DNA from 4 places in the Streptomyces sp. SID8374 genome. Region 2 is predicted to be linked to each of the others. Evidence: riboswitches for the same ligand, from Rfam matches in the RefSeq annotation. Region 2 holds a riboswitch; each other region holds the start of a gene.

Region 1 (4,439 bases), on a different contig from region 2:
AACGACCCGCAGCACCCGTCACGCCAAGCGGACTGGGGGCCTGGTGTCACCGTGCCGCCGCAGAGCCCTTCCACCGGGCCGCGTTGGGCCCGTAAGCGCGTCGTACTCCCGGCCGCCGGTGTGCTGTTCCTGCTCGGCATCGGGATCGGTGCCACCGGTGAGCAGCCGGAGACCGTGCGGACGGCCGCGGTGAAGAAGGCGGAGCCGGGGCCGACGGTGACCGTCACCGTGACGGAGACCGCGAAGGTCACGGTGACGGCCGACCCGGAGCCCGCCCCGACGGTCACGAAGATCAAGAAGGTGCGGGTGACCGTCACCGCCCCGCCGCCGGAGCCTGCCGCCGAGGCGCCCGCCCCGGTCCAGGACGATGACGACGACGCGGGCGGGGCGTACACGTACTACAGGAACTGCACCGCCGTCCGCGCCGCGGGCGCCGCCCCCATCAGGAGGGGCGAGCCCGGGTACGCCTCCCACCTCGACCGCGACGGTGACGGAGTCGGCTGCGAATAGACGCCCACCGCCCCTCCTGGATGCCGCGAACGCGAAAGCCACGCCCCTCTTCTGTACGTCCTGTACATTTTTGACGGGGCGTGAGCGCGGACCGGCCTGCGCCGCCCCCGCGTTCCGTCGCGCACCCAGGAGAGGGGCTCCGCCATGATCCGACCCGCCGCCCGCCACGTCCTGCCCGAGTTCACCGAACGCACCCCGTCCGGGACCCGGACCCAGGACCCGTACTCCAAGCTCCTGTCCGAGCGGATCGTCTTCCTCGGGACTCCGGTCGACGACACCGCGGCGAGCGATCTGATCGCGCAGTTCATGCACTTGGAGCACGCCGATCCGGGCCGGCCGCTCTCGCTCTACATCAACTGCCCCGGCGGCTCGTTCGGGGCCATGGCGGCGGTCCACGACACGATGCGGTTCCTGACGTGCGACGTGGAGACCTTCTGTCTGGGGCAGGCCGGCTCCTACGCGGCCGCCCTCCTGGCGGCCGGAACGCCGGGACGGCGACATGTCCTGCCCGGCGCGCGGGTAGTCATTCGGCAACCCGCACTGGCGGAGCCGGTGCGGGGCCGGCCGTCCGACCTGGAGATCCACGCGCGCGAACTGGTGCGCACCCGCGAGCTGTTCACGGCGATGCTGGTCCGCCACACGGGCCGGACCGCCGAGCGGGTCACCGCCGACATCGAACGCTCCACCATCCTCGACGCGCAGGCCGCCCTCGCCTACGGGCTGGTGGACCACGTCGTGGAGAACCGCACGCTCCCCCAGCCGCCGCACGACGCGAGGTGAACCGCCCATGGAGCCACCGGAGTTCCCGCCCCTGCCCGCACTGACCCGCGCCGAGGGCGAGTTCATCGACCGCTATCTGGCGGTCCTGGACCAGGTGGGCCGGATCAACCCGGCACACGGCGGCGACACCTACAGCGCGCTGCGGGCGGCGCAGGCCCTGGCCTCCGGGGCGGCGGCCCTGCGCGACGCGCTGGCCCTGATGCATGAGCGCGGCGAGCGGCAGATCCACGCGGCGACGCTCGTACGGGCCCTGCGGGTGCTGGACGGCGAGCGGCGGGCGGGCAGGGTCGCCGTGCCGCCGACCCCGAACTGAGCCGCGCCGCGCGCCGGGAGCGCATTACGGGAGCGGGGCGGTCGCCCCGCCGTGCGACACGCCCGGTCCAGCGATCAATTTCCCTCGCTCGTTCGGCGTAGGGGATCACCCGCGCGAGCGACGGCCCAACTTGCGTCCGACGCGCGGGCTGTACTCGAAATGCCCCCTTTCGTCGCTGGTACGAGGGTGTGCGCCGGGCTCGTCGGCGGGCGCGAATCCGCCCCGTCCACCCGAACGGTTCAGTGGTGAGGAGACTCACAAATCACTGTTTCGACTCGGAAATCCGGCACTTCGTGAGTCAAGATCCCTGGGACGACAAGCCCCCGCCGCCGCGGCGGGGCGGTCCGGGTGGACGCCGAGTCCTGCCGCTTCCCGGATGACTGGTCGACAGGAGTGGATCGGCAGGAGTGGAGGACCCAAGCACAACGGGCCGACCGGGAGACCGGGAAGCCCTCGGGGTGAAGCCGCGTGAAGCGGCCGGGCAACTTCGCCAGCCCGAACCCGACAGGTCATCCTTCACAGGCGGCTGACGAAGGGTTGCGCATGTCTGCGCAGGTTCATGTCCCGTCTCTGTTCGCCCGGGTCGGTACGGCTTCCGTACTCACCCTGGCCGTGACGTCCTCGATGCTCGCACCAGGTCTGGTCAACGATGCCGAGGCCGCCACCCATTCGACGAAGGCGCTCAAGATCGCCGCGTCGAAGAAGGGCGCTCCTTACAAGTACGGGGCCACGGGTCCCAGCCGGTTCGACTGCTCGGGGCTGACTCTCTACTCGTTCAAGAAGGCCGGGAAGAAACTCCCCCGCACGGCACAGCAGCAGTACAACAAGACCAGCCGTATCGCCGCATCGAAGCGGAAACCCGGCGACCTGGTCTTCTTCCATTCCGGGCGCAGCGTCTACCACGTGGGCATCTACGCCGGGGGAGGCAAGATCTGGCACTCCCCCAAATCCGGGGACGTGGTCCGCAAGGCGAAAATCTGGTCCAAGAGCGTCTGGTACGGACGGGTCCGCTGACCCACCGACCGGACGCTCTTCCCTTGCGGGCGGTACGGGCACATCTGCCGGCGCCGCCCGCGAGGGCCCCGGCGCCCCTCAGCGCAGAAGGGGCCCGGTCACCAGCGCCAGGCCCAGACCGGTGAGCGCCACACCGCTGCCGCCCTCGATCGCCCGGGCGGTACGCGGCCGGCGCAGCCACCGGCCCAGCCGGTCCACGAGCAGGGCCACGGCCGGGAACCAGACGAGGGCCAGAGCCACCACGAGGGCGGCCAGCAGGAGCGTCCTGGGCAGCGGCGGCTGCCCGTCGGGGACGAACTGCGGCAGCAGGCTGAGGAAGAGGACCGGCGCCTTCGGGTTGAGCGCGTTGGTCAGGAACCCCTGACGCAGCGCGCGCCCGAACCCCTCGGGCCCCTCCGGCGGTACCCGGTCCGGCGTACGGCCCTTCTCGGAGGCCCGGCGCCGGAGCGCGTACAGCCCGCTGATCCCGAGGTACAGCACGTACGCGCCGCCGAGCAGCTGGACCGTGCGGAAGAGGACGGGCATCGTCACCAGCACAGCGGCGAGCCCCGCCACGGCGAGCGCGGTGTGCACGAGCAGCCCCCCGGCGACGCCGAGCGCGCTGGCCAGGCCCGCGGTGCGGGAGGCGAGGGCGTTGCGTACGACGACGGTGAAGTCGGCGCCGGGCAGCGCCACCATTCCGGCGGCGACCCCGGTGAAGGCGATCAGTTGTGCGTCCATGGGGTCCAGCCTGGACCTGCGGAGCCTTTAGCGTGTACTAGCAATCTTCTGGGGCCGGCTAAAGGAACGCTTCATGTACGACCCGACGCGGCTCGCCGCACTGGTGGCGGTCGCCGAGACCGGATCGATCACACGGGCCGCCGCCCACCTGGGCTACACCGCGCCCGCGCTCTCCCAGCAGCTGGCCAAGCTGGAGCGCGAGGCCGGGGCGACGCTGCTGGTGCGCCACCATCGCGGGGCGCGGCTGACGGCCGCCGGTGAGCTGCTGGCGGGCCGGGCGAGGCGGGTCCTGGACGAGCTGGACCAGGCGCGGCACGAGCTGGCGCAGCTGGCCGGGCTGTCGGGCGGCAGGCTGCGGGTGGGGACGTTCACGACGGCCGGGGTCCATCTGCTGCCGCCGGTCCTGAGCGCGTTCCGGCGGGCCCACCCGGAGGTCGATCTGGCCGTCACCGAGTACGAGCCGCCGGGCGGGATCGCGGCGGTGACCGAGGGCGAGGTGGACCTGGCGCTGACCCACACCTACGAACCGGCGGTGGCGGACCCGCCGCCCCCGGGCGTCACCGTGGAGCCCCTGCTGGTCGAGGAGCTGTTGCTGGCGACCGCCGTCGGGCACCGGCTCTCCGAAGGCACCGGACGGCTGCCGGTCGCGGAGCTGGCGGGCCGGCCGCTGATCAGCTCCGCGCCGGCGCATCCGCCCCGGCGCGGGGTGGAGAGCGCGCTGGCGGCGGCGGGCGCCGCACCGGCGGTGGTCTGCGAGTCGCCGGGCTACGCACTGGTGTGCGCGCTGGTCAGCGCCGGGCTCGGCGTGGCCGTGGTGCCGGAGATGGTCGCGTCGCTGTCGCCCACGCCGCTGGCCGTCCGGCGGCTTGAGCCCGCGGACTTCCGCCGGACGATCTCCGTGGTGCACCGCGGCGACCGGGCGACCGCCGCGGCGGCGACGCTCCTCGCACTGCTGCGGAGCGGGTACGGCCGGGCGGCGGCCCGCTGAACCGTGGCGGCCCCCTGCACCACGGCAGCCCTCTGCACCGTGTCAGCCCCTTGAACGGTGGCGGCCTTCGCGAACCCTGTCGTCAGCCCTGGACCGCCACCGCCCAGGGCAGCG
Region 2 (4,439 bases):
GCCCGGCCGTGGGCCTTCCCCGCGCCCGAGCGCGGCGCCCTGCCCAACGGGCTGACCGTGCTGCGCTGCCACCGCCCCGGCCAGCAGGTCGTGGCCGTGGAGATCTTCCTGGACGCGCCGCTGGACGCCGAGCCCGAGGGCCTGGACGGCGTGGCCACGATCATGTCGCGCGCGCTCTCCGAGGGCACCGACAAGCACACCGCCGAGGAGTTCGCCGCCGAGCTTGAGCGGTGCGGCGCCACCCTGGACGCGCACGCCGACCACCCCGGCGTCCGGGTCTCCCTGGAGGTCCCGGCCTCCCGGCTGGCCAAGGCGCTCGGCCTGGTCGCCGAGGCCCTGCGCGCCCCGGCCTTCGCCGAGAGCGAGATCGAACGGCTCGTCGGCAACCGCCTCGACGAGATCCCGCACGAGCAGGCCAACCCGTCCCGGCGCGCCGCCAAGCAGCTCTCCAAGGAGCTCTTTCCGGCCACCGCCCGGATGTCCCGCCCGCGACTGGGCACCGAGGAGACCGTGCGGCGGATCGACGCCGCTGCCGTACGCGCCTTCTTCGACGCCCACGTCCGCCCGGCCACCGCCACGGCGGTCATCGTCGGCGACCTGACCGGCATCGACCTGGACGCCCTGCTCGCCGACACCCTCGGCGACTGGTCGGGCAACACGGCCCAGGCCCGCCCGGTCCCGCCGATCACCGCCGACGACACCGGCCGCGTGGTCATCGTGGACCGCCCCGGCGCGGTCCAGACCCAGCTGCTGATCGGCCGCATCGGCCCGGACCGCCATGAGAGCGTCTGGCCCGCCCAGGTGCTCGGCACCTACTGCCTTGGCGGCACGCTCACCTCCCGGCTGGACCGGGTGCTGCGCGAGGAGAAGGGCTACACCTACGGCGTACGCGCCTTCGCCCAGGTCCTGCGCTCCACCGGCCCCGACTCGGGCGGCGCGGCGATGCTCGCCATCAGCGGTTCGGTGGACACCGAGTCCACCGGACCGGCGCTGGAGGACCTCTGGAAGGTCCTGCGGACCCTGGCGGCCGAGGGGCTGACGGATGCCGAGCGGGAGACGGCCGTGCAGAACCTGGTGGGCGTCGCCCCGCTGAAGTTCGAGACGGCCGCCTCGGTCGCCAGCACCCTGGCCGACCAGGTGGAGCAGCACCTCCCCGACGACTACCAGGCCCAGCTGTACGCCCGCCTCGCCGAGACGGGCACCGTGGAGGCGACCGCGGCCGTGGTCAACGCCTTCCCGGTGGACCGGCTGGTCACGGTCCTCGTGGGCGACGCGGCACAGATCGCGGAGCCGGTGAAGGCGCTCGGCATCGGAGAGGTGACCGTCGTCAGCGGCTGACACCGCGTCGGCACACACCAGGACGAAGAGGACCCCGGCGGAGCTTCAGCCGCCGGGGTCCTCCTGTTTGTCCGTTAAGTGCGGTTACTTCACCTTGTTGTGAATCGCCGCTGTCTGTCCTGTGGGATGCGCGACAAATCCGCCTGTCCGTTTGGTGATGGGAAGTCGCCTTGTCTAGCGTCGGCCCGGCTGTCCGTCACCCGTATGCCGCACCCGCGGCGCCGGGCAGCGATCGCCGAGTCCCCGTCAGGCGCGAGCCTGGGGAGCCGGGGACCCACGCAGTCCCTGGGGTGAATCGGATCCCCGTGCCGTGACCCGGCGCGGAGCTCCGTAGGAGACCTTCCTGCTCCGAACCCGTCAGCTAACCCGGTAGGCGAGAAGGAAGGAAAGGATCAGCCCCTCCATGGCGTTCACCCGCCCCACCGGGAAGCACCGTGCCCCGAGCCGCCTGACGCGCCGCAGCGCCCAGGTCGCCGGCGTCGCGGCCCTGGCCACCACCGGCGTCCTCGGCTCCCTGGCCTCCCCGGCCGCCGCAGCCGACTCCGAGGCCCCCAAGGTCGCCGAGACCGGACTCACCCAGGCCATCGCCCTCGACGCCACGCTCGCCGAGCAGATCGACGCCCAGGCCCAGGCACAGCACCAGCAGGCCGAAGCGATCGCCAGGGCGAAGGCCAAGGCCGCCGCCGAGGCCAAGGCCGAGGCCGCGAAGGCCAAGGCGAAGGCGGAGGCCCTGCGCAAGGCCGAGGCCCGCGCCAAGGAGGTCCGCGAGGAGAAGGCCCGGGCCGCCCGCGCCGCCGAGCGCGCCCGCCTCAACGCCTTCCACCTCCCGGTCGCCGGCTCGTACGTCACCACCGGCTACAAGTCCGGCGGCGCCCTCTGGTCCTCCGGCAGCCACTCCGGCGTGGACTTCCGCGCCGCCTCCGGCAGCTCCGTCGTCGCGGTCGGCGCCGGTACGGTCGTCGAGGCCGGCTGGGGCGGCGCGTACGGCAACAACATCGTGCTCCGGATGACGGACGGCACGTACACCCAGTACGGCCACCTCTCCTCGATCGGCGTCTCCGTCGGCCAGAGCGTCACCTCCGGCCAGCAGATCGGCCTCTCCGGCTCCACCGGCAACTCCACCGGCCCGCACCTCCACTTCGAGGCCCGGACCACCCCGGAGTACGGCTCGGACATGGACCCGGTCGCCTACCTGCGCTCGCACGGCGTGAACGTCTGACCCCACCGCGCGCGACCTCGCCACCCGAAGGCCCCGGCTCCCCGCCGGGGCCTTCGGCATGCGCCGGGAAAGCCCCGTACCGCGCCCCGCCACTCCCGAGCCTTGGCCAGAAGATATCCATCAATTCCGGCCTGCCATCGGAAATTCCGGCAGATTGCAATAGAGTCACGGAACAGGCGTCGGCCGGCCGCGTTTCGCGGGGATTAAGGCGGAGGTTCGGACATGCGCATTCCCGCGCATTCGGTATGCACGGCAATCCGTGACGACATCGTCTCCGGTGTCTACGAGCGCGGCAGCCGCCTCACCGAGGAGCTGCTGGCACGGCGGTACGGGGTCTCCCGCGTCCCGGTGCGCGAGGCGCTGCGCACCCTGGAGTCCGAGGGCTTCGTCGTCACCCGCAGGCACGCCGGGGCCTGTGTCGCCGAGCCCACCGAGCAGGAGGCCGCCGACCTGCTGGAGGTGCGGATGCTGCTGGAGCCGCTCGGCGCCGCCCGGGCCGCCCAGCGCCGTACGGAGGCCCACCTCAAGGTGCTCCGCGGGCTGGTCAGGCTGGGCCAGGAGCGGGCCCGGCGGGGCGAGGGGGAGGATCTGCGGTCGCTGGGCGGCTGGTTCCACGAGACCCTCGCCCAGGCCTCCGACAGCCCCGGCCTGATCGCCCTGCTCACCCAGCTCAGACACAAGGTCGCCTGGATGTACGCCGTGGAGCAGCCGGCCCGCCCGGTCGACTCCTGGGCCGAGCACGGGGCCATCGTGGACGCGGTGGCGCGCGGCGACGCGGAACGGGCCAGGGCGCTGACCGCCCAGCATGCGGAACGGGCCGCCGGGGCGCACCGGCTGCGCCGCCCGGACCGCCCCGGCCGGCGCGCGGCACCCCCGCCCCGGGTGAGTTCTTTGCAACACGGCGTAAACATCGCGGGTGTCCGCCATTAACAAGGACGCCGTATACAAAGAGAAGTAATTGCCGAGGGCTTTATTCGCGCTGCCCGAATTAAGTGGTGACTGGCCGCTGTATCGGCGCCGTGAATAACGAAAGAGCCGTGGCCCCCTTCAGGGGAACCACGGCTCAAGTCCGTCGCCGTTGTACGGCCCGGGGATCGTCAGACGGTCTCGGGAAGCTCTTCGAGACCCTCGGCGACCAGCTTCGCCAGACGGTCCAGAGCGGCCTCGGCGTCATCCGCGTCGGACGCGAGCACGATCTCCTCGCCACCCTGCGCGCCCAGACCCAGCACCGCGAGCATGGAGGCGGCGTTGACCGGGTTGCCGTCGGCCTTGGCGATCGTCACGGGGACGCCGGAGGCCGTGGCGGCACGGACGAAGATGGAAGCGGGGCGGGCGTGCAGGCCCTCGGCCCAACCGACGTTTACGCGGCGCTCAGCCATGGTTCTGCCCTTCACATATCAACGGTTGTCTAGACCAGTCTCTCATGCGGTGCGTACTGCTGTGCCCGGCCTCCCCTCCGACAAGCCCCTGTCCCGGCCGTCCTCAGACTGCCCCGGTACCGATCCCTCCGCGACCGGGATGTCGGCCGTAGGCTTTGCCCATGGAGCCCAAGCCGGAGCTAAGTCCGCATCACGCGTACCCCGACCACTGGGAAGCGGACGTGGTGCTCCGCGACGGTGGCACCGCGCGCATCAGGCCGATCACCACGGACGATGCCGAGCGGCTGGTCAGCTTCTACGAGCAGGTCTCCGACGAGTCGAAGTATTACCGGTTCTTCGCCCCGTACCCCCGCCTGTCCGACCGGGACGTGCACCGCTTCACCCATCACGACTACGTCGACCGGGTGGGACTGGCCGTCACGATCGGCGGCGAGTTCATCGGCACCGTCCGCTACGACCGCATCAACGAACAGGGCAGGCCCGCCTCCGCCCCCGCCGACGAG
Region 3 (4,439 bases), on a different contig from region 2:
TTGCGGGCGCATCTGCTCCTGCTCGAACAGGAACAGGAGCGCATCGGGCGGCAGATCGCCTCGGTGCGGACCACTCTCCACAAGACGCAGGAGGGGAGGGAACTCATGGCCGAGGAAGTGTTCGACGGGTTCGACCACACCGCTCATGAGCGGGAGGTGACCGAGCGCTGGGGGCGTGAGGCGTACGAGAAGGGCGACCGGTGGTGGCGTTCGCTCGGGGAGGCCGGGAAGCAGGCATTCCGGGACGAGCACGACGCCATCGCGCGGGACTGGGGGCGGGCCAGGGAGGCCAGGGTCCGTGCCGACAGCGAGGAAGCGCAGGGGATCGCTCGGCGGCACTGTGCGTGGCTGTCCACGACGGTCGCTCCCAGCCGGTCGTACGTCATCGGGCTCGGCGAGATGTATGTCGCCGATCCGCGCTTCGGAAAGAACTACGATCGCTACGGGGACGGCACCGCCGCCTTCGTACGGGATGCACTGACGATCTACGCGGAACAACGGCTCTCCGGCTGACCAGGGGAGCGCAGGGGTTCCCGGCCGCTTTTTCCCCCTATTTGGCCGACGACGAGTCGCCGCACGGCGCGGCTCCGGGAAGCCTGGACGGGGCGCGGTACCGTCCGCAGCCGTGGCCGGACCGGGCAGGAGTGCACAGGTGGGGATGGCGGAGAAGGGGCGCGGACGCGTGACGGGGAGCTTCGGCCTCCCGGGGCGCGGGCTGTCCGGCTCCGGGCGGGGCAGGTCCGGCTCCCCGGGAGGTTCCGCGGGGCGAGGGAAGCCGGGAAGTTCCGCCGGGCGCGGGAAGCCGGGAGGGTCTGCGGGGCGCGGGAAGCCGGTGGTGGCCCAGAACCGGGGCACCCGGCGGTTCGTCCGGCTGCTGCCGGTGCTGCTGATCGGCGGCGGGCTCCTCTTCGACTCGCTCGCCCCGCCCAACTTCACCGCCGTGCCCCTGTTCGTGGCCGCGCCGCTGATCGCCGCGCCCTTCTTCTCGCTCGCCAGCACCATCCGTACGGGTGTGGCCTCGGTCCTCTCCGTCATCGCGATGCGGCTCTCCGACGGGACGTCCACCCAGGTCGTCCCGGTCATCGAGATGATCACGGTCCTCACCGCCGCGGCCCTGGCCCTCGTCATCAACGGGGTCGTGCGCCGCAGCAACGAGCAGCTGGCCTCGGCGCGGGTCATCGCGGAGACCGCCATGCGGGCCGTCCTGCCGACCCCGGCGGAGCGGATCGGCGGGCTCCAGGTGGCGGCGCGGTACGAGGCGGCGCAGGCGGACGAGTTCGTCGGCGGGGACCTGTTCGCGGTGGCGGACACCCCGTACGGCGTACGCCTGGTCGTCGGCGATGTGCGCGGCAAGGGGCTGGACGCCGTGGAGGCGGTGGCGGTGATCATCGGGGCGTTCCGGGAGGCCGCCGAGCAGGAGCGGTCCCTGGAGGGCGTGGCGCAGCGGCTGGAGCGGGCGCTGGCGCGGGAGGGGACGCGGCGGTACGGGCTGGACGCCATGGAGGGGTTCATCACCGCCGTACTGGCCGAGATCCCGCCCGGTTCGGCCTCGCTGCGCCTCGTCAACCGCGGCCACCCCGAGCCGATCCTGCTGCACGCGGACGGGGCCCTGGAGGTCCTGGCGCCGTCCGTGCCCGCGATGCCGCTGGGGATGGACCTCGGGGTGTGGCCGGACCGGTCCGACGAGTGGGAGATGCCCCCGGGGTCGACGCTGCTCGCCTTCACGGACGGGCTCTCCGAGGCGCGGGACGCGCACGGGGTCTTCTACGACCCGGCGGCCCGGCTGCGCGGCCGGATCTTCCCCGGCCCCGAGGAGCTGCTCTCGGCGCTCACCGACGACGTACGGCTGCACACCGGGGGCCGGTCGACGGACGACATGGCGCTGCTCGCGGTCAGCCGGCCGGCGGAGGGGCAGCCGCCGCGGCGTACGACGGTGAAGATCGTCGGCCGGGGCGATGACACGGTGCGTAATTGAAGGGCGCCGCTCCGCATAACAGTTGACACACCATCAGAAAAAGAGGTGTGGGCGAGGGGTCGTCAAGTCGTCCGATTCGGGCCGCTTGTGGACGGTAAGTTCCCGCCGGAGCCGTTAATGATCAACAGGAACAGCTTGGAATCGGGCCCGTCTGTCTATTAACGTTCGATAACGCAGCGCGGTCGTCCCAGCCGTCGTCAGAGACGGCGCCGTGCGCGAGCGCCGAATCCCGCAAGGGAACCGGGGAACCACCTACATGGGGTGAATCGGACGCCTGTGTCTCGTGAGAGGCGGAGGGGTCCGTAGGAGACCTTCCTGCTCCGAACCCGTCAGCTAACCCGGTAGGCGAGAAGGAAGGAAAGGAGTGCGCCCACGTGGCGTCCAACAAGCCTGCCCCTGAGGCCCCGTCACCCTTCACTGCCGATGGCCTCGGTGGTCCGGAGCGGACGTGGGAGGAGTGGAACCCCACCGCGGAGTCCGTCCGTCCCGTGCGCGGCAAGCACCGCGTGGCCAAGCAGCGAGGCCTCGCCCGCAGCTCCACGGTCCTCGGGGTCGGCGTCATAGCGGCTGTCGGTGCGGGTGGCATGGCCACCGCCCAGTCCAAGCCCCCGGTCTCCATCTCCCTTCCCGATTCCATCGCGGACAACCTCCCCGACGCCAAGTCCCTTCCCGGTGTCGGGGCCTTCATGTCCGACGAGGCCGAGGCCGCCCCGGTCACCGCCGCCCCGCTCACCACCGCGGGCATCACGACCGCCGAGGCCGACCAGGGCACCACCGACGCCGGTGAGGCCCTGCGCGCCCGCATCCTCCAGCAGGCCGAGCAGCAGCAGGCCAGCGCCGACGCCGAGGCCAAGGCCGCCGAGGAGAAGGCCGCGGCCGAGAAGGCCGCCGCCGACGCGAAGAAGCAGCAGGACGAGGCCGAGGCCGAGGTCAAGGCCAAGCTCGCCGCGGAGAAGAAGGCGGCGGAGGAAGCGGCCGCGAAGAAGGCCGAGGAAGAGCGCCTCGCCAAGCTCCGCGCCAGCTACACCCTGCCCACCTCGTCGTACACGCTCACCTCGACCTACGGTCAGTCCGGCGCGATGTGGTCCTCGGGCCAGCACACCGGCCTGGACTTCGCCGGGGCGGCCGGATCGCCGCTCAAGGCCGTGCACAGCGGCACGATCACGTCGGCCGGCTGGTCCGGTTCATACGGCTACCGCACGGTCCTCCAGCTGGAGGACGGTACGGAGATCTGGTACGCCCACCAGTCCTCGATCGACGTCTCGGTCGGCCAGAAGGTCAGCACCGGCGAGACCATCGGCCGCATGGGCGCCACCGGCAACGTGACCGGCGTCCACCTCCACCTGGAGGTCCGCACCGCCGGCGGCTCGGCCATGGACCCGGCCGCCTGGCTGAACAGCAAGGGCCTCTCCGTCTGATCCGTCCGAGGAGCCCTGATCCCTCTGAGGAGCCCCGATCCCTCCGAGGATCCCTGATCCGTCCGAGGGTCCCGCTCCGTCCGAGGGTCCCGCGCTCCTTGCAGGTGCGCACCCCTCGCAGGGGCGTACGCACCACCCCGAAACCCCGGCAGCCCTGACGCTCACCCCCCGACGTCAGGGCTGCCGGTCTCTCCGGCGGAGTGCGGGCGGATGGAATATCCGGCTCCGGCACCGTCGTTGAACACCCACATGACTTCTCTGCGCACCCTCGGCAGCTCCGACCTCCAGGTCTTCCCCCTCTCCCTCGGCGGCAACGTCTTCGGCTGGACGGCGGACGAGGACCAGTCCTTCGCCGTCCTCGACGCGTACGCCGCGGCCGGCGGCAATTTCGTCGACACCGCCGATGCCTACACCGCCTGGATCGAGGGCAACCACGGCGGCGAGTCGGAGACCGTCATCGGCAAGTGGCTCGCCTCGCGCTCCAACCGCTCCGACATCGTCGTGGCCACCAAGGTCGGCGCCCACCCCGACTACAAGGGGCTCTCCGCCACCACCATCAAGGCCGCGGCCGAGCAGTCGCTGCGCCGCCTCGGCACCGACCACATCGACCTCTACTACACGCACTTCGACGACGAGACCGTCCCGGTCGAGGAGATCATCACCGCCCTCGACCAGCTGGTGAAGGACGGCAAGGTGCGCCACATCGCCGCCTCCAACATCAGCCCGGAGCGCCTCCAGGCGTCCCTGGACTTCTCCGAGCGCGAAGGCCTGGCCCGGTACGTCGCCCTCCAGCCGCACTACAACCTGGTCTCCCGGGACACCTACGAGGGCCCGCTCCAGGAGACCGCCGCCCGCGCCGGGCTCGCGGCCGTACCGTACTTCGCGCTGGCCGCAGGCTTCCTCACCGGCAAGTACCGCCCGGGCGCGACCGTGGAGAGCGCCCGCTCGGCCAAGGCGGGCGAGCACCTGGAGTCGGAGCGCGGCCGCAAGGTGCTGGCCGCCCTCGACAAGGTCGCCGCGGAACGGGACGCCGAGATCGCCACGGT
Region 4 (4,439 bases), on a different contig from region 2:
CCGGGTCAGGTAGAGGCGCTCACGGGCGCGGGTGATGCCCACGTACGCGAGGCGCCGCTCCTCCTCCAGCTCCTTGGTCTGGCCGAGGGCCCGCATGTGCGGGAAGACGCCGTCCTCCATGCCGGTGAGGAAGACGACCGGGAACTCCAGGCCCTTCGCCGTGTGCAGGGTCATCAGCGTGATGACGCCGGAGCCGTCCTCGTCCTCGTCGGGAATCTGGTCCGAGTCGGCGACCAGCGCGACCTTCTCCAGGAACTCCGCGAGCGTGCCGGTGCCCTCCTCGTCGCCGCGCTCCTGCTCGAACTCCAGGGCGACGGCGGCGAGTTCCTGGAGGTTCTCGATACGGGTCTCGTCCTGCGGGTCCGTGGAGGCCTGGAGCTCGGCGAGATAGCCCGTGCGCTCCAGGACGGCTTCCAGCACGACGGCGGGTCCGGCGCCGGACTCGACGATCGTACGGAGCTCCTCCATCAGCGTGTTGAAGCGCTTGACGGCGTTGGAGGAGCGGGCGGCCATGCCGTACGCCTCGTCGACGCGGCGCAGCGCCTGCGGGAAGGAGATCTTCTCGCGCATCGACAGGGCGTCGATCATGGCCTCGGCGCGGTCGCCGATGCCGCGCTTGGGCACGTTGAGGATGCGGCGCAGCGGGACGGTGTCCTCGGGGTTGGCGAGGACGCGGAGGTACGCCAGGACGTCCCGGACCTCCTTGCGCTCGTAGAAGCGCACACCGCCGACGACCTTGTAGGGCAGGCCGACGCGGATGAAGATCTCTTCGAAGACACGGGACTGGGCGTTGGTCCGGTAGAAGACGGCGACGTCGCCCGCCTTGGCGTCGCCCGCGTCGGTGAGCCGGTCGATCTCGTCGGCGACGAACTGCGCCTCGTCGTGCTCGGTGTCGGCCACATAGCCGGTGATGCGGGCGCCGGAGCCTGCGTTGGTCCACAGGTTCTTCGGGCGGCGGCTCTCGTTGCGCTCGATGACGGCGTTGGCAGCGGAGAGGATCGTCTGCGTGGAGCGGTAGTTCTGCTCCAGGAGGATTGTCTTCGCGTCGGGGTAGTCCTCCTCGAACTGGAGGATGTTGCGGATGGTCGCGCCGCGGAAGGCGTAGATCGACTGGTCCGCGTCACCGACGACGCACAGCTCGGCCGGAGCGTCGGCGGCCTCTCCGGACGGGCCGACCAGCTCCCGTACCAGCGTGTACTGGGCGTGGTTGGTGTCCTGGTACTCGTCGACCAGGACGTGGCGGAAGCGGCGGCGGTAGTGCTCGGCCACGTCCGGGAAGGCCTGGAGGAGGTGGACCGTCGTCATGATGATGTCGTCGAAGTCCAGCGCGTTGGCCTCGCGCAGCCGGGCCTGGTAAAGCGCGTACGCCTGGGCCAGGGTCTTCTCGAAACCATCCGCTGCCTGCCCGGCGAAGGTCTCCTCGTCGATGAGCTCGTTCTTGAGGTTGGAGACCTTGGCGGTGAAGGACTTCGGCGGGTAGCGCTTGGGGTCCAGGTCGAGATCGCGGCAGACCAGGGCCATCAGCCGCTTGGAATCGGCGGCGTCGTAGATCGAGAACGACGAGGTGAAGCCGAGCTTCTTCGACTCGCGGCGCAGGATGCGGACGCACGCGCTGTGGAAGGTCATGACCCACATGGCGTTGGCGCGCGGGCCCACCAGCTGCTCCACGCGCTCCTTCATCTCGCCCGCGGCCTTGTTGGTGAAGGTGATCGCGAGAATCTGCCCCGGGTGCACCCCGCGCTCGGCCAGCAGGTGGGCGATGCGGTGGGTCAGCACCCGGGTCTTGCCGGAGCCGGCCCCGGCGACGATGAGCAGCGGGGACCCGGCGTGCACGACGGCGGCGCGCTGCTCGGTGTTCAGCCCGTCCAGCAGCGCCGCGGCGTCGATCACGGGGCGCGGGTGGCCGTCCCGGTAATACCCGTCCCGGGGCGGCGGGGGCGCGTCGAAGACACCCTCGAAGAGACCCTCCGGCACCGCTTCGGGTGCGTGGTCCTCGGGGGGAGGCGGCGGGCCGTCCTCCGCGGACTGGAGGCCGGTCAGGAAACTGTCGTCAAAGAGGCTGCTCATCGCCATCCGAGTCTAGGGGGCCGCACCGACAACGTTCGGCCGAAGGCCGGAAGCGGTCGTTCCCGGCCGTACGCACGGAGAGCGGACTCTCACGTTCCGTGAAGGAGTGCCCGGTCGGAGGGGGTACGGGGCCCCTGATCCGAAAAGGTCACGAAAATGTATCGGGCATATCGCTCATCCTCCTTCCCAGCGGTGCCACGCGTTGGCTAGCGTGCTCGGTCAGGTGATCCGTAATCTCCCTGAGACGACCCGCGTCTCACGGTCACCTCTGCCGAATCCGTGCTGCCCTCCCGGTAGTTCGGAACCGGGGACCCACACGCACAACCGGGGTGAATCGGTCCGTACGCTCGCATCCGGACCGTAGGACAGCCTTCCGTTCCGTCCGAACCCGACAGCTAACCCGGTAGGCGGTCCACGGAAGGAGATGCCGGTCTTGGCATCGCATCGCAAGCCGCGCACGAAGGTGCGCACCACCACCCCCGCCGTCGGGTTCACGACGGCCGCGCTGGCCTCTGTGACGCTGCTCTCCACGCAGAGCGCGACCGCCGCCCCCGCCGAGCCGAAGCCGGCCATCGAGGACGTCCAGAAGAAGGTCGACGAGCTCTACCGGCAGGCGGGCAGCGCGACCCAGCAGTACAACCGGGCGAAGGCCGCCTCCACCGCCCAGCGCGCCAAGGTCGACACACTGCTCTCCGATGTGGCGAAGCGGACCGAGAAGATCAACGAGGCCCGCCGGGAGCTGGGGTCCTACGCGGCCGCGCAGTACCGCACCGGCGGCATCGCGCCCACCGCGACCTTCTTCCTGGCGGACGACCCGCAGGCGTACTTCGACCAGAACCAGGTGATGAGCCGGTCGACGGAGCGGCAGCAGAAGGCCGTCGACGACTTCCGTGAGCAGCAGGCCGCCGCGTCGAAGAAGCGCGCGGAGGCCGTGAAGAGCCTGGAGTCGCTCACCGAGACCCAGGCCACCCTGCGCTCCAGCAAGCAGAAGGTGCAGACGAAGCTCACCGAGGCCCGGTCCCTGCTCTCGAAGCTGACCGCCGAGGAGAAGGCGCGGCTGGCGGAGCTGGAGCGCAAGAAGGAGGCCGAGGCGAAGGAGAAGGCGGAGAAGCTGGCCCGCCGCCAGGCCGCCGAGGCCAAGGAGCGCGAGGCGGCGGAGAAGAAGGCCCGCGAGGAGGCCGCCAAGGAGTCGGACGGGGACAGCGGTTCCGGTTCCGGCAGCGGTACGGGTACGGGGACGAGCCCGGGGTCCGGTACGGGCACGGGCTCGGGGACCGGAGCGGGCAGCGGCTACGCCGCCAAGGCCGAGAAGGTGCTGGCCTTCGCCCGCGCCCAGATCGGCAAGCCGTACGTGTGGGGGGCCTCGGGCCCGGCCTCGTACGACTGCTCGGGGCTGACCCAGGCGGCCTGGCGGGAGGCGGGGGTGACGCTGCCCCGGACCACCTGGGACCAGGTGAAGGTGGGCACGCGGGTCGCCACGTCGGACCTCCAGCCCGGGGACCTGGTCTTCTTCTACGACGACATCAGCCACGTCGGCATCTACAAGGGCGACGGGATGATGATCCACGCCCCGAAGCCGGGGGCGAACGTCCGCGAGGAGTCGATCTACTACATGCCGATCTACGGCAGCGTGCGTCCGGCGTAGCGCCGGGGAGCAGGGGTGGCCGCCTGACCGGTGGCCACCCCCGGGGTCCCTCAGGTCCAGAGGGTCGCGATGAAGATGTTGGCGACCGTCAGGGCCCCGACCGCCGCGAACGCGCCCTTCTCCACCTTCTCCTCGTCCCGCTTGACGTAGACGAGCGCGAGGATGACGACGAGGAGCGCCAGCTTCACGCCGATCTTGATGTTGTTGACGGCCTGGTCGTCGGCCTGGTTGAGCCCGACCAGGGCGACGCCGGTGACCAGCATGGTCAGGGCGCCGTGCAGCATGGCGGGGACGAAGCGTGCGGTGCCCGCGCCCATGGCCTTCATCTGGGTCAGGAAGCCGCCCAGCAGGGAGGCGATGCCGACGATGTGCAGGGCGACCAAGACGCCGATGAGTGCGTTCATGGCTCCGGAGCCTAGCCATGGCCAGAGCGTCGCCGATCAGTGAGGTAAGCCTTTCTCCGGCCCTTCGCCGGAACTGTCCGCCCCGCGCCCGAACCTGCCGGAATGATCAGTTCCGTCTCCGCGTCTCCGGTCATTCGGCGACGAAGAAACGTCACATCCGGGCAATAGCTGTCATGGCGAACCTTTTCCGTGCGCCCGGATTAGCGTCCCTGGCGGGCCTGCCGGTATCCCCCGGCGGGCAGCCGACAGGAAGGATGCCGCCCCCGTGGCCGCGCACCGGAAATCCGCTCACCGGAAACCCAAGCAGCGCCCCTTCACCGGCC

The links. A riboswitch is a leader RNA that binds a small molecule or an ion and turns the genes downstream of it on or off. The one in region 2 is predicted to bind cyclic di-AMP.
Positions count from the first base shown of each region.
Region 1: linked by a shared signal. The riboswitch ahead of GTY67_RS02765 (C40 family peptidase) and the one ahead of GTY67_RS27295 (M23 family metallopeptidase) in region 2 are both predicted to bind cyclic di-AMP.
Region 3: linked by a shared signal. The riboswitch ahead of GTY67_RS15400 (M23 family metallopeptidase) and the one ahead of GTY67_RS27295 (M23 family metallopeptidase) in region 2 are both predicted to bind cyclic di-AMP.
Region 4: linked by a shared signal. The riboswitch ahead of GTY67_RS21755 (C40 family peptidase) and the one ahead of GTY67_RS27295 (M23 family metallopeptidase) in region 2 are both predicted to bind cyclic di-AMP.

Region 1 is NZ_WWGH01000001.1:627,308-631,746, forward strand. Features, by position in the region: gene GTY67_RS02750 (excalibur calcium-binding domain-containing protein) at 1-510, shown strand, start outside; gene GTY67_RS02755 (ATP-dependent Clp protease proteolytic subunit) at 655-1,290, shown strand; gene GTY67_RS02760 (hypothetical protein) at 1,298-1,603, shown strand; cyclic di-AMP (ydaO/yuaA leader) riboswitch at 1,957-2,143, shown strand; gene GTY67_RS02765 (C40 family peptidase) at 2,147-2,617, shown strand; gene GTY67_RS02770 (LysE family translocator) at 2,696-3,337, opposite strand; gene GTY67_RS02775 (LysR family transcriptional regulator) at 3,411-4,325, shown strand; gene GTY67_RS02780 (ATP-binding protein) at 4,408-4,439, opposite strand, start outside.
Region 2 is NZ_WWGH01000002.1:817,069-821,507, forward strand. Features, by position in the region: gene GTY67_RS27290 (pitrilysin family protein) at 1-1,338, shown strand, start outside; cyclic di-AMP (ydaO/yuaA leader) riboswitch at 1,562-1,728, shown strand; gene GTY67_RS27295 (M23 family metallopeptidase) at 1,742-2,557, shown strand; gene GTY67_RS27300 (GntR family transcriptional regulator) at 2,780-3,487, shown strand; gene GTY67_RS27305 (HPr family phosphocarrier protein) at 3,655-3,936, opposite strand; gene GTY67_RS27310 (bifunctional GNAT family N-acetyltransferase/acetate--CoA ligase family protein) at 4,098-4,439, shown strand, end outside.
Region 3 is NZ_WWGH01000001.1:3,533,942-3,538,380, reverse strand. Features, by position in the region: gene GTY67_RS15410 (MerR family transcriptional regulator) at 1-513, shown strand, start outside; gene GTY67_RS15405 (PP2C family protein-serine/threonine phosphatase) at 653-1,975, shown strand; cyclic di-AMP (ydaO/yuaA leader) riboswitch at 2,186-2,338, shown strand; gene GTY67_RS15400 (M23 family metallopeptidase) at 2,350-3,393, shown strand; gene GTY67_RS15395 (aldo/keto reductase) at 3,643-4,439, shown strand, end outside.
Region 4 is NZ_WWGH01000001.1:4,853,110-4,857,548, reverse strand. Features, by position in the region: gene pcrA (DNA helicase PcrA) at 1-2,067, opposite strand, end outside; cyclic di-AMP (ydaO/yuaA leader) riboswitch at 2,327-2,493, shown strand; gene GTY67_RS21755 (C40 family peptidase) at 2,492-3,712, shown strand; gene GTY67_RS21750 (hypothetical protein) at 3,763-4,116, opposite strand; gene GTY67_RS21745 (C40 family peptidase) at 4,382-4,439, shown strand, end outside.